DNA from 3 places in the Kitasatospora sp. NPDC059646 genome. Region 1 is predicted to be linked to each of the others. Evidence: riboswitches for the same ligand, from Rfam matches in the RefSeq annotation. Region 1 holds a riboswitch; each other region holds the start of a gene.

The links. Region 1 has a riboswitch for cyclic di-AMP ahead of ACFV1L_RS35075 (peptidoglycan DD-metalloendopeptidase family protein). Riboswitches for the same ligand answer to the same signal wherever they lie in the genome.
Region 2: another riboswitch for cyclic di-AMP. It lies ahead of ACFV1L_RS05605 (transglycosylase family protein); the one in region 1 lies ahead of ACFV1L_RS35075 (peptidoglycan DD-metalloendopeptidase family protein).
Region 3: another riboswitch for cyclic di-AMP. It lies ahead of ACFV1L_RS27375 (NlpC/P60 family protein); the one in region 1 lies ahead of ACFV1L_RS35075 (peptidoglycan DD-metalloendopeptidase family protein).

Annotation. Positions count from the first base shown of each region.
Region 1 is NZ_JBHWDS010000085.1:4,687-12,144, forward strand. Features, by position in the region: gene ACFV1L_RS35045 (amino acid permease) at 1-207, opposite strand, end outside; gene ACFV1L_RS35050 (biotin transporter BioY) at 484-1,080, shown strand; gene ACFV1L_RS35055 (ribose-5-phosphate isomerase) at 1,151-1,636, shown strand; gene ACFV1L_RS35060 (GNAT family N-acetyltransferase) at 1,707-2,960, opposite strand; gene ACFV1L_RS35065 (PP2C family protein-serine/threonine phosphatase) at 3,133-4,344, shown strand; gene ACFV1L_RS35070 (hypothetical protein) at 4,733-4,927, shown strand; cyclic di-AMP (ydaO/yuaA leader) riboswitch at 5,300-5,454, shown strand; gene ACFV1L_RS35075 (peptidoglycan DD-metalloendopeptidase family protein) at 5,457-6,446, shown strand; tRNA gene ACFV1L_RS35080 (tRNA-Gly) at 6,578-6,651, opposite strand; tRNA gene ACFV1L_RS35085 (tRNA-Pro) at 6,803-6,876, shown strand; gene tig (trigger factor) at 7,084-7,458, shown strand, end outside.
Region 2 is NZ_JBHWDS010000006.1:19,807-27,264, reverse strand. Features, by position in the region: gene ACFV1L_RS05630 (NAD(P)/FAD-dependent oxidoreductase) at 1-135, opposite strand, end outside; gene ACFV1L_RS05625 (exopolyphosphatase) at 559-1,494, opposite strand; gene ACFV1L_RS05620 (DUF501 domain-containing protein) at 1,491-2,156, opposite strand; gene ACFV1L_RS05615 (septum formation initiator family protein) at 2,203-2,640, opposite strand; gene eno (phosphopyruvate hydratase) at 2,767-4,056, opposite strand; gene ACFV1L_RS05605 (transglycosylase family protein) at 4,280-4,963, opposite strand; cyclic di-AMP (ydaO/yuaA leader) riboswitch at 4,967-5,147, opposite strand; gene ACFV1L_RS05600 (cytochrome P450) at 5,399-6,643, opposite strand; gene ACFV1L_RS05595 (SDR family NAD(P)-dependent oxidoreductase) at 6,799-7,218, shown strand; gene ACFV1L_RS05590 (MazG family protein) at 7,226-7,458, opposite strand, start outside.
Region 3 is NZ_JBHWDS010000046.1:43,932-51,389, forward strand. Features, by position in the region: gene ACFV1L_RS27355 (glycosyltransferase 87 family protein) at 1-262, shown strand, start outside; gene ACFV1L_RS27360 (carbohydrate kinase family protein) at 343-1,245, shown strand; gene ACFV1L_RS27365 (hypothetical protein) at 1,251-2,156, opposite strand; gene ACFV1L_RS27370 (NlpC/P60 family protein) at 2,528-3,580, opposite strand; gene ACFV1L_RS27375 (NlpC/P60 family protein) at 3,805-4,866, opposite strand; cyclic di-AMP (ydaO/yuaA leader) riboswitch at 4,877-5,057, opposite strand; gene ACFV1L_RS27380 (NlpC/P60 family protein) at 5,394-6,431, opposite strand; gene ACFV1L_RS27385 (NYN domain-containing protein) at 6,623-7,458, opposite strand, start outside.

The DNA.
Region 1 (7,458 bases):
GGAGGCGGCGAAGGCGAGCACCACGGCGGGCCCGGCGGCGGCGATCCCGGAGCCGGAGCCGACGAACAGCCCGGCGCCGATCACGCCGCCGAGCGCGATCATCGAGAGGTGGCGCTGCTTGAGCCCGTGGGCCAGGCCGGAGTCCTCGGCGGTGCCGGCGGCGTCCGGCGCGGCGGACGCGGTGGCGGAGGAGGGGGTTCGGGTCATGCGGAGGGTTTTCCAGACTGTGCGGGAGCCCGACCATTTCGGAAGGATCTGTCCACTATTCGGCAGATGACGTGAACGCCCCAACCAGGACCGGCATCCGGACGCCCCTCCGACGGACAGTGACCGCCGCACCACCGTGTGCACACGGTGAGGGCTTGGTCACAGGCCGGACCCGACAAGGCGGGGGCGGTCGGCTTTGTCGCGGCCGACGCGGCGGCGGAGACCTGACGCGGCGTAGGTTCAGGTGATCACCCCATCGGATACCCGGGAGCAGCCATGGCCATCGCCGCGTCGATACCGTCCACCGCCGTCCTCGCCGACCTGCTGCCGCAGGCCTCCACCCGGATCGGCGCGCGGGCCCGCGACCTGGCCCTGGTGGCCGGCGGCGCGGCCCTGACCGGCCTCGCCGCCCAGCTGTCCGTCCCGGTGCCGGGCTCGCCGGTGCCGGTCACCGGGCAGACCTTCGCCGCGCTGCTGGTCGGCACCGCGCTCGGCGCCCGCCGCGGCGCCGCCGCGCTCGGCCTGTACCTGGCGGCCGGCGCGGCCGGCCTGCCCTGGTTCGCCGAGGGCAGCTCCGGCGCCGGCCTGGCCACCTTCGGCTACGTCATCGGCTTCGTGCTGGCCGCCGCCCTCACCGGTGCGCTGGCCCGCCGCGGCGCCGACCGCGACCCGCTCCACACGGCCGGCGCGATGGCCCTCGGCAGCCTGGTGATCTACGCGGTCGGCGTGCCGTACCTGGCGTTCGCCCTGGACGTCCCGCTGGCCAGGGCCGCCGAGCTGGGCATGTACCCGTACCTGATCGGCGACGCGCTGAAGATGGTGCTCGCGATGGGCGCCCTGCCGCTCGCCTGGAAGCTGGCCGGCCGCCGCTGACGACCCGTCCGGAACCGGGCCCGCCGCCCCTGCCGGGGTGCGGGCCCGGAGGCATGTCACACTCGTGTCCATGCGCGTCTACCTGGGCTCCGACCACGCCGGATACGAACTGAAGAACCACCTCGTCGAGTGGCTGAAGGGGGCCGGGCACGAGCCGGTCGACTGCGGCCCGCACATCTACGACGCCGAGGACGACTACCCGCCGTTCTGCCTGCGGGCGGCCGAGCGCACCGCCGCCGACCCGGAGGCGCTGGGCGTGGTGATCGGCGGTTCCGGCAACGGCGAGGCGATCGCCGCCAACAAGGTCAAGGGCGTCCGCGCCGCGCTGGCCTGGAGCGAGCAGACCGCCGCCCTCGGCCGCGAGCACAACAACGCCAACGTGATCTCGGTCGGCGGCCGGATGCACACCCTGGACGAGGCCACCAGGTTCGTCGAGATCTTCCTCAACACCCCGTACAGCGGCGAGCCGCGGCACACCCGCCGGATCGAGATGCTGTCCGAGTACGAGACCACCGGCGAGCTGCCGCCCGTCCCGGCCCACCACCCGCAGGGCTGATCCGCCCGCAACGCACCGCGCCCGCCCGGGAGTTGCCCGGGCGGGCGCGGTGCGTTCCGGCGCGGAGCGGTCAGAAGCCGTGCGGCAGCCAGGGCTCCAGGCCCGAACGGAACGCCGCCGACACCGGCTCCAGGACGCCCGGCCGCAACTCCCGCACCAGGCCCGCCGCGGCCAGCGCCGCCAGCGAGCCGCCACCCAGGTAGACCGAGCCCAACTCCCGCACGTCCAGCTCCAGATCGGCCGGACCGTCGGTCGGCACGCAGGAGGCCGGCTTGCCCGGCGCCGCCGTCAGCCGCCAGCGGCCCGCGTTCCACGGGCAGAACGCGTCGGTGACCTCCAGCACCGCGTCCACCGGCAGGGCCCAGCCGCGCGCCTCCAGCGCCCTCGGCAGGTCCACCAGCCGCACGAACATGCCGTCGACCAGACGCGGCGTCAGGTGCCGGACGTCCGACACCAGGTGCAGCAGCGGGTCGTCGGCCGGCAGGTTGTGCGCCTCCACCCGCTCGGTCAGGTCGAGGTCCAGCAGGAACTCCCACAGCCGGGCGTACACCCAGGGCTGCTCCGCCTGCACCGCGCGGACCCGGACCACGCCGGCCGCGCCGCGGTCGTTCCAGTCGCCCTTCACCGCGTACCGCGCGTAGCCCAGCAGTTCGCCGGTCTCCGGGTCCTCCGCCAGCACCGACTGCAGCGCGGAGAAGCCGCCGCGGGAACCGGGCGCGTCCAGCACCGGGACCTTCTCCCAGCCGGGCTGCCGCACCAGGGTGCCCGGACGGCGGGTGGCGAGGCGGGCGTACAGCTCCTCGCAGCGGGCCAGCTCGGCGACCGGATCGGCCAGCCGCAGCACCAACTCCCCGCGCTGCTCCGGGGTGTGCACCTTCACCCGGCCGCGGTCCATCGACACCACCGCCTTGCGGGTGGCCTGGCCGTAGCCGAACCGGCCGTAGATCGGCGGCTCGGACGCCGTCAGCACCGCCAGGCACTCGCCGGCCGCCCGCACGTCGTCCAACTGGCGGCGCATCAGGGCCGTCAGCACGCCCCGCCGCCGGTGGGTGGGCAGCACGCCCACCATCGTCACGCCCGCCGCCGGGAGCACCGCGCCGCCCGGCACCACCACCCGGAAGCCGACCGCCCCGGCGGTGCCGACGATCCGCTCGCCCTCGCAGACCGCCAGCGAGCGCCCGACCTCCGTCAACTCGTGCCACAGCGCCCGCTCCTCGGGCTCCTCCTCGGTGCCGCCGAAGGCCACGGTCAGCACGCCGTACCAGGAGTCCCACTCCTCGGCGCGCAACGGCCGGACGGTCAGCTCGGGGTGTCGAATCGTCATGGGGCCCTCCCTATCACCCGATCCGGGCGCACGCGACCGATTTGTCACGCCCTCGGCGTGCCCCCGGATCCGGCGCGCGCGGCCGAAACCCACCGGAGCGTGCCGACTTCGTTGCACTCGGTGCCACCCGGGCCGTCGACGCGCGCACCGGCGGTGGATAAGGTCGGTCCCCATGGCCGGCAGCGCGCGTCCCAGTGCGACGGGCCGGGACGGCGGGCCGTCCCGCGAGCCCGTGACGGCCCGGCTGCGCGCGGCGCTGTACCGGGCCCGGCGCAGGCTGCGCCGCACCGGGGTCGACTACTTCCGCGGCGACGGCGCCGACTGGTGGGCGTTCGCCGCGCTCGCCCTCGCGGTGCCCGTCCTGGTACTGCTGAACATCCTGCTGCCGGACTGGGCCCCGCCCACCGCCCTGGTGCTGCCGGTGCTGGCCGGCGCCCTGCTGCTGCGCCCCGGCACCCTGGTGCTGCTGTACGCCGTCGCGGCCGCCGGGCTGATCACCGAGTCCCTGGTGCACACCGGGGAGCGCGTCGCCAGCGACCGGCCCGAGGCCTACGCGCACGGCGTCACCCCCGGAGCCGCGCTGGTGGTCGGCGCGGTCGGCGTCGCCGGACTGCTGGTCGCCCAGTTCCGCCGCCGGATCGGCGTGCCCTGGCGCGGCGGCTCCACCATGCTGTTCGACCTGCGCGAGCGGATCCGGGTCCAGGGCCGCGTCCCGCGCCTGCCCGACGGCTGGCACACCGACACCGCGCTGCGCCCGGCCGGCGGCCAGTCCTTCTCCGGCGACTTCATGGTCGCCGCCCGCACCGGCCCCGGCGGCCGGATGCTGGAGGCCGTCCTCGCCGACGTCTCCGGCAAGGGCATGGACGCCGGCAGCCGAGCCCTGCTGCTGTCCGGCGCCTTCGGCGGACTGCTCGGCTCGCTGCCCGCCCACGACTTCCTCCCCGCCGCCAACGGCTACCTGCTGCGCCAGGACTGGGCGGAGGGCTTCGCCACCGCCGTCCACCTGGTGGTCGACCTGGACACCGGCGAGTACGAACTGCTCTCCGCCGGGCACCTGCCCGGCATGCACCGGCTGGCCGGCGCCGGGCACTGGGAGGTCAAGGAGGCCGAGGGCCCGCTGCTCGGCGTCTACGACGAGGCCAAGTTCGAAGGGGTGCGCGGCGTCCTGGGCCCCGGCGACGTGCTGATGCTGTGCACCGACGGCATGGTGGAGATCCCCGGCCGCGACCTCGCCGAGGGCATGGACCGGTTGATGGGGGAGGCCGACCGGCTGGTGGCCGCCGCCCCGGTGCCGGTCCGGTCCGGCGCCGCGGTCCGGTTGATCGACACCGTCGCCAAGCACGTCAACGACGACCGCGCGGTCATGCTGATCTGGCGCCGCTGAACCGCCGTCGTGCGCAGATGCGGTGAGCGCGGAGTGCCCACGGAGTGTCAAACCCGGGCGTTGATCTTCGGCCAATTCCGGCGCGCCGCCCGGCCCGTGGCCCGCTCCCGGATCTGCCTGCCGGTTTGCCGCGCCGGCCGGGGCGGACCACCGCCCGCCGACGGGCCGTCAGAACCCGGTTGCTATCGTCGCGGTCGGCGAAAATCAGTCCTACCAGGCGGGTTGGGAGCCCGGGCAACCGGGCAAGTCCTTTACGCAGTCCGCACGAGCGACCACACTGAGTCCGGATGGAGTGGTGGGGACACGGGGGGCAGGGGCCGGTTTCCGCCTGGGAGCCATCGACGGTTTCCACCCGAACCCCCGCCACGAATCGAGGAAGTGAGTCCCGGTGGCCTTCTCCGTCTCCGCGCTTGTCCTGTTCGGCATCATCGTCGCGATCTTCATTCGCAACAAGCAGCTGAAGACCGGGCACGCCATCGTCGCCGCCCTGTTCGGCTTCATGCTCAGCCAGTCGACCATGGCCGGCCCGATCCAGCAGTTCCTCACCTCGGTGTCCAAGGCCATCGCGTCGATCGCGGGCTGACGCCCCGTCGGCTCCCCGGCGGCACTCCACGACGGGCGGGAGGCTCCCTCGCACCGTCCCTTCGGCCTGCCCGCGGGTGACCAGGGTCACCCGGCCGGTCACGCCGGGTCCGCGCCCGAACGCGCACGGTGGCCGAAGTCGCCCACCGTGCGGGGCTCGTAGGCGCACCGTCATGATCCCGTACGCACACCGCAGCGAGCCGGTGGGCGCAGCGTGACCTGGTGGACCGTCAGCCCCTTCCCGATCTCGGGAGCGGGGCCGATCGGCGTTTGCCAGCCTCCCGAGCCGTGGGTTTTGCTTCCTCCGCAGCCCGGCCATGGTCCGGGCGGGCCACCGGACGGAACGCCTAGTCCTGCCGTCGTCCGGTGCCGACCAGAAACCACGCCACGGCAGGAGCGGGGGAACCACAGGTAGGACGCCGGGCCCGGACACACCGGGAACGGCTCGGGGTGAAGCCGCAGTTCTGCGGCCGGGCAACTCTCGCCCGAACCCGACAGCTCACCTCGCAGGCGTCGGAGAGGAACGCTTCATGTCCGCTCAGGGCAAGCACCGCAAGCCGCGCCTGACCACCATCGTCCGCATCGCCATCGCCACCGGCGTGGCCGGCGCCGCGGTCGGCCTCCCGGTCACCGCCGCCTCCGCGCACACCACCGACCACCAGGGCGGCGCCCAGCAGTGGTCCAACGTCTCGGTGGACGCCAAGCCGGTCGCCGACCACGCCGACGGCGCCCAGCGCGCCGCCGCGCACAGCTACCGGGTCGCCGCCGGCGACACCCTGTCCAAGATCGCCGACGCCCAGCACGTCGACGGCGGCTGGGAGAAGCTGTACCAGGACAACCGTTCCGTGGTCGGCGGCAACCCCGACCTCATCTACCCGGGCCAGCACCTGACCATCAACGGCCAGGCCGCCGCCCCCGCCGCCAAGGCCCCGGCCGCGTCCGCCTCCTCGGACACCGCCGCCAAGGCCGCGGCGCCGAAGGCCGCCCCCAAGCAGGCCGACACCACCGCGTCGACCACCGCGAAGACGGCCGCCACCGGCACCGCCAAGACCCAGCAGGCGGCCCCGAAGGCCTCCACCACCACCACCACGACCGCGGCGACCACCAGCTCGTCCGCCGCCTACGTCGCCCCGGCGCCGGGCAAGGTCACCACCGGTTACAAGGTGGCCGGCTCCAACTGGTCCAGCGGCTACCACACCGGCATCGACTTCCCGGTCGCTACCGGCACCAGCCTCAAGGCCGTCGCCGCCGGCACCGTGGTCTCCGCCGGCAACGGCGGCGCCTACGGCAACCAGGTCATCATCAAGCTGGCCGACGGCAAGTACGCCCAGTACGCCCACCTCTCCTCGATCTCCGTCTCGGCCGGCCAGTCCGTGACGGCGGGTCAGCAGATCGGTCTCTCCGGCGCGACCGGCAACGTGACCGGCCCGCACCTGCACTTCGAGATCCGCACCACCCCGGACTACGGCTCCGACATCGACCCGGTCGCCTACCTGGCGGCCCACGGCGTCAACGTCTGATCGTCGCCCACCCCTCGAAGGCCCCGGACAGCCCCGCTGTCCGGGGCCTTCGGGCTGCCGGGGCGGCGGGCCCGGAGGCCCGGGAACGGCGACGGCCCCGACTGCGTGGGCAGTCGGGGCCGTCGGCCGCGTGGAGCGGGTGACGAGAATCGAACTCGCGTGACCAGTTTGGAAGACTGGGGCTCTACCATTGAGCTACACCCGCAAAGGAGTGCCCGCACCGCGCGCCGCGGTGACGGGGACGCGGACAGCCTACCTGCTCGGGCCGGTGGAATGCACACTCCTTCCGCGTTGTCGGCTCGCCGATATCGCCCCGGTCGGAGGCGGGCCGACGTGTACTCTTCTGCTCGGCACCACGGGGTGTGGCGCAGGTTGGTAGCGCGTCCGCTTTGGGAGCGGAAGGCCGTCGGTTCGAATCCGGTCACCCCGACCGTGCGGCAGGGTCCCGTCGGTGGCGGGGCCCTGTTGTCGTCTGTCGCCGCGGGCGCGGGCGTTGGAGGTCGCGCGGACCCGGAGCCGGTGCCGGGCACAGTCGCTTTCGTGGTACCGGTAGGATGGACCGCTGGCGGTAGTACGGACAGCATTGCAGCCCCAACCGCCTATCGCCCTGACCGCAAGCCCCCTAGGAGACCCAACCGTGAAGAGCGCCGTCGAGACTCTGAACCCGACCCGGGTTCGACTCACCGTCGAGGTGCCCTTCGAGGAGCTCAAGCCCAGCCTCGACGCGGCGTACAAGAAGATCAACCAGCAGGTCACCGTCCCGGGCTTCCGCAAGGGCAAGATCCCGAACCGGGTCATCGACCAGCGCTTCGGCCGGGGCGCTGTGCTGGAGGAGGCCGTCAACGACGCGCTTCCGCGCTTCTACACGCAGGCCGTCGACGAGGGCCAGATCGACGTGCTGGGCCAGCCCGACATCACGGACATCGCCGGTGTCGAGAACCTGGTCGACGGCGGTGACCTGAAGTTCACCGCCGAGGTCGACGTGCGCCCCGAGGTCACCCTGCCGGACTTC
Region 2 (7,458 bases), on a different contig from region 1:
CATGTACGACCGCGGGTCGACGACCGTGACGGTCGCTTCGCCGTAGCGCATCTTCTTGAGGATGCGCATCGCGGCATACAGGCCGACGTAACCACCGCCGACAATGAGGATGCGAGGACGCTCCGTGGTGCTCATATCCGAAAGTATCCACCCCCGCCTGACGGACCATTCGTGAGGCCCGTCACAAGCTCCTGGACACCGGGTGCTACACTGCGCGCCCACATTTCCGGGCCGGGGCGGTCCCTCCCGCTCCGCCCGACGCCCGCGGCGACCGGCGGGGCACCCGGTGCCGCGCTGAGCAGCAACGATCCTTGCGCCGCACGGGTTCCCGAGTGGGGTTTCGATTTCTGCCGCGTGAACGCCGGGTTGCCTGCGATCCCATGAACGACCCGCCCCGGGCGCCTTCGGTCCCACATATCGGACGGACCGGACACCGCGCTGGGCCGAAAGGCCCGATCGCCATGTGAAGAAATTCACGAAGCTTCTTCCGGCGACACGCCGGGAGGCCCCCGCCGGGCCTTCCGGCACCCGTGGCGAGGGCCTCCCGCGGCGTCCGGGTCAGGCGATCGACCAGGCGATGCCGTCGAGGATGTCGTGCTCCGAGACCAGCAGTTCGGCGGCCCCGGTGCGCTCCATGATTTCCAGCAGCACCAGCGCGCCGGCCGCGATCACGTCGACCCGGCCGGGGTGCATCACGGGGACGGCGGCCCGCTCGGCGTGCGAGGAGTGCAGCAGCCACTGCGCGGTCTCCCGGACCTGCTGGACGGTCAGCACCGCGTGGTGGATCCGCTCGGAGTCGTAGCCGGGCAGCTCCAGCGCGATCCCGGCGACCGTGGTGACGGTGCCGGCCAGGCCGACCAGGGTGGCGCCCTCGGTCAGCGGGACGCTCCCGGCGACGGTGTCCAGGGCGGCCCGGATGTCGGCCCGGGCGGCGGCGATCTGCTCCTCGGTGGGCTGCCCGCCCGCGAAGTGACGCTCCGTCATCCGCACGCAGCCGATGTCCATCGAGTGCGCGGCCCGCACGTCCTGCTCGCCGAGCACGAACTCGGTGGAGCCGCCGCCCAGGTCGAACACCAGGTAGGGCGGGCGGTGCGGGCCGCCGAGCAGCTCGCGGGTGGCGCCGGTGAAGGAGAGCCGGGCCTCCTCGTCGCCGCTGACCACGCTCGGAGTGATGCCGAGGATGTCCTTGACCCCCGCGGTGAACTCGGCGGCGTTCTCGGCGTCCCGGGAGGCCGAGGTGGCGACCATCCGGATCCGGTCCGGGCCGACGCCGTGCGCGGCGATGACCTCCGCGTACTCGCGGCAGGCCGCGAAGGTGCGGGCCAGCGCCTCGGGGTGCAGCCGGCCGGTCCGGTCGACGCCCTGGCCGAGCCGGACGATCAGCATCCGCCGGTCGAGGTCGGTGATCCCGCCGGTCTCGGGGTCGAGGTCGGCGATCAGCAGACGGATCGAGTTGGTGCCGCAGTCGATCGCGGCGACCCGGGTGGTGGTCACGACTCGTCGCCCTCCCCGGCTTCCTCCGCGGCCCTGCGGGCGGCGGCGCGCTCGGCCGTCAGCGCCTCCTTGGCGGCGATCACCGCGGCGTGGTCCTCGGCCTTGGCCCGGTTGCGGGCCACCCGCTCACCGGCGGCCTCGACCTCGGCCGGGCTGACGCACGGACCCTTGGCCCACCAGTCCTCCAGCATGCCGATCGCCTCGTCGCCCAGCGGGTTGACGCCCTCGCCGGCCGCCAGCGAGTGGCCGACCAGCACGTGCAGGCACTTGACCCGGTCCGGCATGCCGCCGGCGCTGGGGAAGCCCTCCAGCACCTCGATGGCGTCCCGGCGGGCGATGTAGTCCTCGTGCGCGGCGCGGTACTTGTCGGCGAGCTCGGGGTCCTCGGCGAGTCGGGCCGTCTGCTCCTTCATCACGCCGTCCGCCTCCAGGGTGCCGATCAGCGAGGCGGCCTTGGGGCAGGTCAGGTAGTAGAGCGTCGGGAACGGGGTGCCGTCGGGCAGCCGGGGCGCGGTCTCCACCACGTCCGGGTTGCCGCACGGGCAGCGGTGGGCGACGGCCCGCAGCCCGCGCGGCACCCGGCCGAGCTGGGCGGCGATGGCGGCGACGTCGTGGTCGGAGACGGCGGGTGCGTCGGACGCGGGAGGGTTCTGGTTGCTCATCAGGAGTCTGTTCGTCAGGTGGGGGGACGGGTGGGGTGGCGGGGCGTCAGGGACGGCCGGGCGGCGCCGCGAGGGCGGTGTCGGCGGCGTCGACCGAGTCCCAGAAGGCGGAGTACCAGGGCCGGACCGCCTTGGGCCGGCCGGCGGCGTCCGCCGAGGGCTGCTTCTCGCCCGGCGCGGGTGGCGGGGCGACCGAGACGAACGGGGTCTCGCCGGGCAGCGCGTAGTGCAGCCGGTCCCGGGCCTGCGCCTTGACGTACTCCGGGTCCTGCCAGCGGGCCTTGGCCCGGCGCAGTTCGTCGACCTGCTGGCGGGCGTGTTCGGCCTTGGCCCGCTGGTCGGCGATCTCCGCCCGCTGCGCGATGTACTGCCGGGTCGGATAGGCCAGGATCGCCACCAGCGAGCACAGCACGAGCACCAGCACGGTGGCCCGGCTGGTGAAGCGCGGGCGCGCCGCCAGTCCGGGAATCCTCCACTTGGCCATCTGGTCGCCCCTCCTGCGCATGCCGGTGCCCCGGCCCCACCCTACGCGGTGGAGGCCGGGGCACCGGTCACAACAGGCTCGGCGATCAGCCTTCGCTGTGCTCGCGTGTCCGCGGAGCGGCTGTGCCTACTTGTCCGCAGAGCGGAAGCGCGGGAACGCCGAGCGGCCCGCGTACTCCGCGGCGTCGTCGAGGATCTCCTCGATGCGCAGCAGCTGGTTGTACTTGGCGACGCGCTCGGAGCGGGCCGGGGCGCCGGTCTTGATCTGGCCGCAGTTGGTGGCGACGGCGAGGTCGGCGATGGTGACGTCCTCGGTCTCGCCGGAGCGGTGCGACATCATGCAGCGGTAGCCGTTGCGCTGGGCCAGCTCGACGGCGTCCAGGGTCTCGGTGAGCGAGCCGATCTGGTTGACCTTGACCAGCAGCGCGTTGGCGGTGCCGGTCTCGATGCCCTTGCGCAGGCGCTCCGGGTTGGTGACGAACAGGTCGTCGCCGACCAGCTGGACCTTGTCGCCGAGCTTGTCGGTGATGGCCTTCCAGCCGTCCCAGTCGGACTCGTCCAGCGGGTCCTCGATGGAGACCAGCGGGTAGGCGGCGACCAGCTCGGCGTAGTACTCGATCAGCTCGGCGGCCGACAGGGCCTTGCCCTCGAACTGGTAGGCGCCGTCCTTGTAGAACTCGGACGCGGCGACGTCCAGGGCGAGCGCGACGTCCTTGCCCGGGGTGTAGCCGGCCTTCTTGATGGCCTCGGTGATGAGGTCGAGGGCCTCGCGGTTGGAGTCCAGGTTCGGGGCGAAGCCGCCCTCGTCGCCCAGGCCGGTGGACAGCCCGCGCTCCTTCAGCACGCCCTTGAGGGTGTGGTAGACCTCGACGCCCCAGCGGACGGCCTCGGAGAAGGACTCCGCGCCGATCGGGGCGATCATGAACTCCTGGATGTCGACGTTGGAGTCCGCGTGCGAGCCGCCGTTGAGGATGTTCATCATCGGGACGGGCAGCACGTGGGCGTTCGGGCCGCCCAGGTAGCGGAACAGCGGCAGGTCGCTGGCCTCGGAGGCGGCGTGCGCCACGGCGAGCGAGACGCCGAGGATCGCGTTGGCGCCGAGCGAGGACTTGTCCGGGGTGGCGTCCAGGTCGAGCATGGCCTGGTCGATCAGGCGCTGCTCGGTGGCGTCGTAGCCGACCAGCTCGGGGCCGATCTGCTCGATGACGGCGAGGACGGCCTTCTCGACGCCCTTGCCGAAGTAGCGGTTCTTGTCGCCGTCGCGGAGCTCCAGCGCCTCGAAGGCGCCGGTGGAGGCACCCGACGGGACAGCCGCACGACCGGTGCTGCCGTCGTCGAGACCGACCTCGACCTCGACCGTGGGGTTGCCGCGGGAGTCGAGGATCTCACGGGCTACGACGACATCAATGGACGGCACGAGGCATCTCCTAGCGGAAGCGGATGTGTGGTCGTTACGCCCAGAGCCTAGCCGCAGACATGCCCGCGGCCACGCCCGGCCGGGCTCCGTCTCACCGTGTGGCCCGGCTACTCACTGGTAGTTCACCTGTTTGCCCGCCGACCGTCCGCCCCGGGCGGCGCGAACTGCGTTGCGCGCGCCGGGAGCGGACGGTTCGTCAGGGGTACGGCCGCCCGGGCGACCGTCAGAGCGAGAGCACCTGGCCGGGGACGATCAGGTCCGGGTCCGCGCCGATGACGCCGCGGTTGGCCTGGTAGAGCTGCTCCCAGCCGCCGGGGACGTTCCGGGCGGCGGCGATGCCGGACAGCGTGTCGCCCTCCTGCACGGTGAGCCGGGCGGCGCCGTTCTGCGGCTGCTGCTGGGCGGCCGGGGCGCTCTGCGCGGGGGTCTGCTTCGGGGTCTTGGCGGTCTTCGGCGCCTGCTGCTGCGCCGCCTTCGGGGCGGCCGCGCGCTGCTGGGAGCGGGAGGCGGTGTCCTGGGAGCTGCCGCCGCCCTTGGCCAGTCCGGCCTTGCCGGAGCAGACCGGCCAGGCGCCGGGGCCCTGCGAGGCGAGCACCCGCTCGGCGACCGCGATCTGCTCGGCGCGGCTCGCCCGGTCGGCGGTGGGGGCGTACTGGCCGCCGCCGTAGGCGCGCCAGGTGGAGGAGGAGAACTGCAGGCCGCCGTAGTACCCGTTCCCGGTGTTGATGCCCCAGTTGCCGCCGCTCTCGCACTGGGCGACGCGGTCCCAGGTGTCGACGGGCGCGGCTGCCGCTCCGGTGGCGGAGAGCAGGGGCAGGGCGAGACCGACGGAGGCGACGCCGGCGGCGGCGACGACCTTCTCGGCCTTGGTACTGCGACGGTGACGGCCGGTGCCGGTGAACAGCATGGTGCTTCCTCTCCGCACGCCTGCGAGGTGAGCTGTCGGGTTCGGACCGGGAGGTTGGCCCGGCCGCCGGCGGGACCGGACGCGGCTGCGTCCGCTCCCTGGCGGCTTCACCCCGAGCCGTCGGGGACTACGGCGTTCACACTTGGGTCCCCCGCTCCTGTCCGGGTCTGGTCGGTGTCCCGAGGGCGCGGTGGACAGGATTCGGCGTGCCGCGTTCGGGGCCCGCAGCTGCGGGCAAATCGGAGAGTAAGCAGAGCTGACGAGCAATCACAAGCTCATATCACCGGTATCACGTCGAAATTACGGACCTTCACTTCTCGTGCACAAACCGTCCATGTATGTCCGGAATCGCCCCGGACGGGGCGCATCGCGCGCCCCCGCCGGGGGTTCGGACAGTGCCGTGCTGGGGCGGGGTCCGGGGTCGCCGAAACCGGGTCAGCGGGGCGTGAAGGAGACCGGGAGTTCGCGCAGGCCGCGCATGATCAGCCCGCCCCGCCAACGGAGTTCGGCGGGATCGGCCGCCAACTGGAGGTCCGGCAGCCGTGTCAGCAGTGTGCCGATCGCGCGCTGCCCTTCGAGCCGGGCGAGCGGCGCGCCGATGCAGTAGTGGATGCCGTGACCGAATCCCAGGTGCGGATTGTCGGAGCGGGCCAGGTCCAGGGTGTTCTCGTCGGAGAACCGGGCCGGGTCGCGGTCCGCCGCGGCCAGCACCACCAGCACCGGGTCCCCCACCGGGATGTCCACGCCGCCGACGGTCAGCGGCCGGGTCGCGAACCGCCAGGTGGCCAGCTCCACCGGCCCGTCGTAGCGCAGCAGTTCCTCGATGCCGGTCTCCAGCAGACCGGACTCGCCGCGCCCCAGCGACTCCTGGAGCCGGGTGCGCTGGTCCGGGTTCCGCAGCAGGGCGTAGACCCCGTTGCCGATCAGGTTGATGGTGGTCTCGAAGCCGGCGAACAGCAGGATGAAGGCCATTGCCGCGGCCTCGTTCTCGGTCAGGTGCTCGCCGTGGTCACTGGCCCGGATCAGGCCGGAGATCAGGTCGTCGCCGAGGTCGGCCCGCTTGCGGTGGATCAGGTCGGCCAGGTAGCCGCGGATCTGCTTGACCGCGCGGCCCACTCCCCCGCGCTTGCCGCCGGTGTGACGGATCATCATGCCCGCCCAGTCCCGCAGGTCGTCCTGGTCCTCCGGCGGGACGCCCAGCAGGTCGCAGATCGCGTAGATCGGCAGCGGGAACGCGAACTCGTGGATCAGGTCGGCCTCGCCGCGCTCCGCGAACGAGTCGATCAGCCGGTCGGTGAGCTGCTGCACCCGGGGCTCGAACTCGGCGACCCGGCGCGGCGTGAACGCCTTCGACACCAGGCGGCGGAGCCGGGTGTGGTCCGGCGGGTCGATGTTCAGCAGGTGGGTCATCAGGTCCGCCTGCCGCTCCCCCGGGATGCCCACCCGGCCGGTGCGGTGCGCCTGTTCGCTGTGGTGCGCCGGGTTCTTGGACAGCCGCGCGTCGGCCAGCGCCTGCCGGGCGTCCGCGTACCGGGTGACCAGCCAGGCCTCCACCCCGCTCGGCAGCGTGGTGCGGTGCACCGGGGCGTGCTCCCGCAGCCAGGCGTAGGCCGGGTACGGGTCGGCCGCGAACTCCCAGGTGAAGAGTTGCGGGCGGGCTTCGTGGGGCTGATCTGGCATGTCTTGACCGTATCTGGAACCGCCGTCGCGTGAGTCTGGTCACCTGGCGGGTATTCCCTGTTGCGGAGCGTCGGGGCGAGCCTACGATCCTCCGATGAACCACAGTGGGCGGCGTGCGGACCGCCCGCGGTTTCGCTCTGGAAGGGGAGCAGGCCATGCGAGTAGCCGGTGCAGTGGTGGTCATCGCGGTGCTCGACGGAGGCGAGGGGGCCGATCTGGCCCGCAGGTTCTCCGCCGCCGGAGCCGCCGGCCTGCTGATCGCCGATCTCCGTCCCGGCGTCGCCGAGGACCTGGCCGCCGAACTCGACCGTCCCGGCTGCCCGGCGGTCGGGGTGTCCGGCGACGTCCACCACCCGGCGGACATCGCGGCGCTGGTCGACACCGCCGTCAAGCACCTCGGACCGATCGACCTGTTCGCGGTCGCCGGCCCGGACGGCGAGCGGATCGTCCAGCTCGCCGAACTGCCCCGCCACCTCGACCCGCTGGCCGAGCTCCTCGCCCTGGTCGGCGAGGCGATCGGCGAGGTCGTCCCGGCCCAGCGCCGCGCCGTCTCGGACGTCCCGCTGGCGGGCTGACGGGCCGTCAGCCCTCCTCGGGCAGGCCCTCCGCGGCCCGGACCGCGCGGCGGTAGCGCCGGGCCGCGGCCCGCAGCGCCGCGTCCACGTCGATGCCCCGGTCGTAGCCGCGCTGGGCAACGGCCAGCAGCAGGTCGCCGGCGGTCTCGGCGGTGAGTTCGGCGGGCAGCTCGTAGGGCGCGTCCGGCACCGCGGTGAACTGCGCGCGGCGGACCCGGGAGACCAGCTTCGCCGCGTACG
Region 3 (7,458 bases), on a different contig from region 1:
CACCTTCGAGTTCCCGGTGATGTTCGGCATGGTGAACCGCAGCGAGCTGCCCGGCGTGCTGGTGCTGACGGCCCGGAACCTGGTGCTGCTCGCGGCCACCGTGCTGTCGGCGTACCGGCTGTGGCGCTCCACCCGGCGGCGCGAGGCGCTGACCACGGTGGTGCTGCCGGCCGGGCGGGTGAGCCCGCAGTACCCGGTGCGGCCGGGCATCGCCTACGAGCAGGACCTGTTGGACGACCTCACCCCGGCGGACCGCGCCTGACGCTCCACCCGCCCTCCCACTGCCCTGCAAGTTTCTGAAAGCGCTTGCAGGGCAGTGCTTTTGGCTGCCACCATCGCCGGATGATCGACTACGACATCCTGATCGTCGGCGGCGTCGGCGTGGACACCATCGTGCGGGTGGACCGGCTGGAGGTCCCGCCCGGCCGCGACTCGGTGGGCGTGCCCCCGGTCCTCGACTACCCGGCGCACACCGGGAACGGCGTCGCACTCGCCTGCCACGCGCTGGGCCTGCGCACCAAGCTCGCCGACTTCCTCGGCGAGGACCCGCAGGGCGCCCTGGTGCTGGCCGAGTACGCCCGCCGCGGCCTGGACTTCAGCCACCTGCCCGCCCCGGCCGGCACCCCGCGCAGCGTCAACCTGGTCGACGCGGACGGCCTGCGGTTCTCCTTCTACGACGGCCGCCACCCGGCGGACGCCCGGCTGCCGCGCGAGTTCTGGCTGCCGCTGCTGGAGCGCTCGCGCCACGTCCACCTGTCGATCACCGGCGTCAACCGGGACATGTACCCGGACGTCGAACGCCTCGGCCGCTCCAGCTCCACCGACCTGCACGCCTGGGACGGCGAGAACGAGCACCACCGCCACTACGCGCTCCGCTCGGACGTGGTGTTCCTGTCCGCTGCGCGCCTCGCCAACCGCCCCGAGGCGGTGATGCGGTCGGTCCTGGAACAGGGCCGGGCCGAACTGGTGGTGGCCACCGCGGGCGCGCACGGCTCGTTCCTGCTCACCCGCGAGGACGAGGCGCCCCGGCACTTCCCGGCGGTGGACCCGGGCGCGCCGATCGTGGACAGCAACGGCGCGGGCGACGCGTTCGTCTCCGGCTTCCTGCACCGCCGGCTGGCGGGCCGCCCGGTCGAGGAGTGCATGCGGGCCGGCGCGGCGGCCGGCGCGTTCGCCTGCACCACGGCGGGCACCCACACCGCTTTCCTGGACGCGGCGGGCCTGGAGCGGGCGCTCGCGGGCTGAGCCGGTCAGGCCCCGAGGGTGGCCACCTCGGCCTCCCAGTCCTTGGTGAACTCGGCGACGCCCAGGCCCAGTTCGGCCCGGAAGGCGCGTTCGAGTCCGCCGCTGCCGTTCTGCCCGACGGCCCGGTACAGGGCCACCAGCCGCTCCGGGCCGTACCGCCGGGCGATCAGGTCGCAGGCCAGCCAGGACAGCTCGTAGGCCTGCGCGATGCCGGCCGAGCCGGCGGTGAACGCGTCGTCGGCGGGCAGTCCGCCGGGCAGCCGCCCGGCCCGGACGTCCTTGGCGAGTTCGGGGGCGATCTGCCGGACGGTCCGCCCGGCGCCCTGGTAGCCGGTGTAGTCGGCGACGCCCTCGGACAGCCACAGCGGCGTCCACGGCCTGGTGTCGGCCCGGGTGGCGACGTGGGTGGCCTCGTGGGTGACCACCACCCGCCGCCCGAGGTCGCTGAGCTGCCGGTACGCGTCGGGGTTGACCACGATCCGGTCGGCGGGGGTGTGCGTCGGCGCGCCGCCGACCGCCAGGGTGACTGCGGCTATCCCCTGGTAGGCGTCCGCGGAGACGTCCATCCGGCGGGCGAACTGCTGGACGGTGAGCGGTAGTTCGAGCAGCAGCCGGCCGGGCTTCCAGGGCCCCCAGACGGATTCGACGACCGGCATCGAGCGGTCGGCGAGGGCGGCCAGGTCGGCGAGTCCGGCGTCCTCGCCGAGGCCCAGCACCAGGCAGTGCTGCCCGCTCGCGGAGTGGACGGCGCCCAGGTCCCAGGGCGCGGCGGCACCGGTCGGCACCTCCCGGGCCACCCGCCAGCCGGTCCGGTCCCGGACGAGTTCGACCTGCCGTTCCAGCAGCGCCGGGTAGTCGTCCACGCCGGAGATCCGGTAGCCGAGCTCGGCGCCGACGGTCAGCCGGTCCACGCCGGGTGCGGGCTCGGTCAGCGTGGTCGGCCGCAGCGTGTACTCGGTGAACCGGATCGCGGCGGTCCGGGCGAGCAGCTCCCGGTCGGCCTCCTCGGCGCCCGGGGCCGTCGGCAGCCGGCCGGGGTCGCGCAGCAGGATCGCCTCCGCGCGCTGCGCCAGCGCCCGCGCGACGGCCTCCCGGGTGCCGGCCGGCGTGCCGGGGCCGGGCGGGGCGGCGGCCGCGCCGGGCCGCTCGGCGGGCCGGACCCGGGGCAGCGAGAGCTGGGCGGCGCACCCGGCGGCGGCCAGCAGGGCGGCCCGCCGGGACAGCGGCGCACCGACCCGCCGCGGGGCCTGCGGCAGGTCGGTGACCAGGGGCTCGTGCTGGTTCAGACCCGCACCACCGAGTTGACCGGCATCGCGCTGACGCTCTCGTAGCGGACCCGGGCGCCGGGGTGGGGCGCGTGCACGACGACACCGCCGCCGGCGTACATGCCGACGTGGTGCCTGTCCTTGAAGAAGATCACCAGGTCTCCGGGCCGGGCTTCGGCGAGGCTCACCCGCCGGCCGGCCGAGGCCTGCTCCTGCGAGGTCCGCGGCAGGGTCACTCCGGCCTGCCGCCACGCCCAGTACATCAGACCGGAGCAGTCGAACGTGCCCGGCCCGGTGGATCCGTACACGTACGGGGAGCCGATCTTCGAGACGGCGGCGCGCAGCGCGGCCGCGGCGCGTTCGGAGGCGGGGGGCTGGTCGCCGAGGTCGAGCCGGTCGGCGCCGCGGGCGGCGCGGGCCTGGGCGTCCCGGGCGTCCTCGTCGGCGAGCCTGGCCCGGTCGGCAGGGCCGAGCCGGCCCAGCAGCCGCTGGGCCTGGGCGAGGCGGCTGCGGACCTCCTCCTTGGCGGCGGCCAGCCGGTCCCGGGCCTGTTCGAGTTCGGCGAGCTTGGCGGTGGTCTCCTGGCGGCGCTGGTCGAGCCGGCGCTGCCGTTCCCGCAGGTCCCGCAGGATGTCGTTCTGGCGCTCGGTGGCCTGGCCGAGCGAGCGGGCGCCGGACAGGTAGGCGGCCGGGTCGTTGTCGAGCATCAGCCGGACGGTGGGGTCGATGCCCTGGGAGCGGTACTGGGCGGCGGCGACCGCGCCGAGGTCGGCGCGCAGCCGGTTGAGCTCGTCCTGTCCGGCGGCGACCTGCCCCTGGAGCGCGCCGGCCTCGGCCTGCAGCCGTTTCTGCTGCTCCAGCGCGGCGTTGTACCTCTCGGAGGCCTGCTCGGTCTCCTCGTACAGCCGGTCGACCTGCGCCTTGACCTCGCCGCGGTCCGGCGGGTCGGCCGGGGTGGCGGTGGCCGGGCCGACGCCGAGCTGGAGCACGCCGGCCGCGGCGGCCGTGAGCGCCAGGACGCGGGCGAGGCGCTGGACACCGGGCAGTGGGGGGCGACGGTGCACGGACACGTGCGACGACTCCGTTCCTGCGGCCGGCCTCCGCCGCCGCCCGCGGGTCGGGCGGCCGTCCGCACGGGGGGCCGGGGCAGAGGTTAGCGAGTCGGACGGATCCAGTCCAAACCCCGACAGCACCGAATATTTGACCGCGAATCGGACACCGGAACGAGCCCGCCGGGAACGGAAACGGCCCGGCGCCCCGCGCGGGGTACCGGGCCGGAGGCTCCGACGGTCCGTCAGATCCGGACGATCTTGTTGATCGGCATCACGGTGGCCGACTCGTAGCGGACCTGCGCGCCGGTGTGCGGGGCGTGCACGATCTGCCCGTTGCCGACGTACATGCCGACGTGGTGCTGGTCGCCGTAGTAGATGATCAGGTCGCCCGGCCGGGCGTTGGCGATGTTGGTGCCGAGGCTGGTGCCGGCGCCCGCCTGGGCCTGCGAGGTGCGCGGGATGGACACGCCCGCCTGGGCGTACGCCCACTGCATCAGACCGGAGCAGTCGAAGGTGGTCGGCCCGGCCGCACCGTACGAGTACCAGCTGCCGAGCTTGGACAGCGCGGCGCTCATCGCGGCGCCGGCGTAGCCGGCCGGGGCCGGGGCGGCGAGGTCGGCGCGGACGGTGTCGCGGGAGGCGCGCTCGGCCTGGCTGCGGGACTCGGAGGCGGCCTTGGCCTCGGCCGCGGCGAGCTCGTCGCGCTCCTTCTGGGTGAGCGTGTTGAGCAGCTCCTGCGCCTTGGCCAGCTTGGCCTGGACGTCCTCCTTCTCGGCCTTGAGGGCCTTGGTGGTGGTGTCCAGTTCGGCGAGCTTCTGCTCGGCCTCCTTGCGCTGGCCGTCGAGCTTGGCCTGCTCGGCCTTGAAGCTCTTGAGCAGGTCGGCCTGGGTGGCGCCGACGGTGCTGAGCGCGCCCGCCTGCCCGAGGAAGGTGTCGGGGCTGCTGGACAGCATCAGCTGCATGGTCTGCGGGATGTTGCCGCTGCGGTACTGCTCGGCGGCGATGGTGGCCAGGCTCTCCTGGACGGTGGTCACCTGGTCCTGCTGGCGGGCCAGCTGGTCCTGCAGCTGGGAGACCTGCTTCTGCAGGTTCTGCTGCTTCTCGACCGAGGCGTTGAGCGCTTCGGTCTTCACCTCGGCGTCTTCGTTGAGCTGGTCGACCTGCTGCTTGACCTGGTCCTTGGTGGGGGCCGGGTCGGCGTGCGCACCGGTCTGGGCGGACAGCGCCACGGCGGTGGCGGCAGCGGCAGTGAGAATCGAGACCCGGGCACGGCCGACGGGCTTGGGACGGCGATGGGACGCCACGAAGGCGGACTCCTTCTTCCTCACACCGCCTACCGGGTGAGCTGACGGGTTCGGGCCGGAAGAGATGCCCTACGGCGCCTCACCGCCCGCTGTCGCGGCCGACCCGGCGCCGATTCACCCCGGGGGAACGTGGTTCCCCGGCTCCGTTCGACAGCACCCCCGCAGGGGATCCCCGTCGGCGGATCGCGTTCTGACGACCCGCCCGCTGCGTCACGGACTCGGCGGCGACCTCCGCCGTCGCCCCCCATGGGCGATCGACTCTGCGGCGGTCGAGGCACGACCCTAGTAACCGATCCGTGATCCGTTCAAATCCTTGTCAGAAAAAAATCTGATTCTGAGTCAATTTCGATTGGGAAACTGACCGAAAGTAAGGGATTCGTTGCGCAGCGCGCAGCTTTTCCCTCCATTCGGCGCAGAAACGCAACGCCCGGACGTGTCGTAGATCACAGCAGGATCTCGACCCGTCCGGGCGTGTCACGTTGCGTCAGTTGTCGCCCTATAGGGCGTATGTCCGATTCTTCGGGGCGTCAGACCCGGCGGATGGTGAGGATCGGCAGGGTGTCGGCCTTCATGGTCTTCACCACGTCACCGGTGCGCGGCGCGTGCACCACCAGGCCGTTGCCGATGTACATGCCCACGTGGTGCGCGTCGTTGTAGTAGATGACCAGGTCGCCGGGCTGGGCGTTGTGCCAGTCCTTGCCCACGTTGGTGCCGACGGAGGCTTGCGACTGCGAGGTGCGCGGCAGCGAGACGCCGGCCTTCGCGTACGCCCACACCATCAGGCCGGAGCAGTCGAAGGTGTTCGGGCCGGTCGCGCCCCACACGTAGGCCGAGCCCTGCTTGCTGAGCGCCGCCGACACCGCGGTCGCCGCGTAGCCGCTGGCCGGCGGCAGGCTGGCCGGGTCGACCCGGGACGAGCTGCGCGAGGCGGCGCCGTCGCCGCCGCGCAGGATCGCGGCGCGGTCGGCGGCGGACAGCTGGCTGAGCAGCTTCTGCGCCTGCTGCAGCTTGTTCTGCACGTCGTTCTTGGCGTCGTTGAGCGCCTGGGTGGAGCTGTCCAGCTCCGCCAGGACGGCCGCGGCCTCCTGCTTCTGCTGGTCCAGCCGGCGCTGCTGGTCCTTCAGCGACCGAAGGGTCTCGGCCTGGGTGCTGGCGGCCTGGTCGAAGGAGGACGCCTGGTCCAGGTACTTGTCCGGGTCGGAGGAGAGCATCAGGCGCATCGACGGGTCGACGCTGCCCTGCCGGTACTGGTCGCCGGCCACCGCCGCCAGCCCGGAGGCCAGCTCGGTCAACTGCTCCTGGCCGCGGGCCACCTGGTCCTGCAGCTGGTCGGCCTGCTTGCGCAGCTGGTCGGCCTTCTCCTTGGCGCCGTTGTACTTCTCGGCGGCCTGCTCCTGCTCCTCCAGCAGCTTGTCGACCTGCGCCTTGACCTCGTCCTTGTTCGGCTGGGCCGGCGCGGCGTGCGCGCTCACCTGGGCCGACAGGGCGACCGCGGTCGCGGCGGCAGCGGTGAGCACGGTCACCCGGGCGCGACTCGGCTGCTTGGGACGGCGGTGGGAGGCCAAGGGGGGCTCCTTCTTCCTGCTGGACTCACCTGTTCGGGCGATAGTCCGGAATATAGGTTTGACGCCAGACCCTAGTGAAGTCCCCGCCCCCGCGTCCACTCCCCGGAGGCTCCCGGATCCGCTTCCCCGGCCCCTTCACCACACCGACACACTCCGGCCGCCCGAACGCCCCTGACCTGCCGTCAGTCCGGTCAGCTGCGCGACAGCCGGTTCAGCAGCAGCACCGAGGCCACCGGACGGGCGCCGGCCTTGCGGACCCCGTCCGCGACCTCCTTGTCGGTGGAGACCACCACCACCGGCCGCCCCTGCGGCTCGGCCCGCACCAGGCGGCGGATCAGCTCGTCCGCGGTCTCCCCGGTCCGGCTGAACCGGACCCGCACGCCGCGCGGCGGGGCCATGATCACCGGCACGTCGAGGTCCTGGCCGTCGAACACGCAGGTCACCTCCGCCTGGGTCCGCTGCGCCAGCATCGCCAGACCGCCCAGCAGCCTCAACCGCTGCTGCTCCAGCGGAAGTTGCGGGTACCCGGTCTTGGTCACGTTGTAGCCGTCCACCACCAGGTGGACCTGCGGGATGGCCAGCAGCTGGTCCAGCAGCGCCGGGTCGTCCTCGGCCAGGCCGCGCCGGGCCACGTCGTGCGGGGAGGCCGAACCGGGCTCCACCGCCTCCACCAGGTCGGCCGGGCGCAGTGCCGTCACCGGCAGCGCCAGCTCCCGCTGCAGGCCCTGCGCGGACTGCAGCACGGTGTCCAGCAGCAGGCGCAGCCGCATGTCCTCGACGCTGCGGCCCTCCCGGGCGGTGCGCCGGCCGTTCTCCACCGCGGCCTCCAGTTCGGCGACCCGGTGCCGCAGCCGGCGGGCCTCGCTCTCGGCGGCGCTGCGCTCGGTCGCGGCGGCGGCCCGGGCGGCCTCCAGCTCGGCGGCCAGCCGGCGGCTCTCGGCCTGCGCCCGGCGGGTGTCGGCCTCCAGCGAGCGGACCTTCTTGCGCAGCGAGTCGGCCTCCCGGCGCACCCCCTCGGACTCGGCGC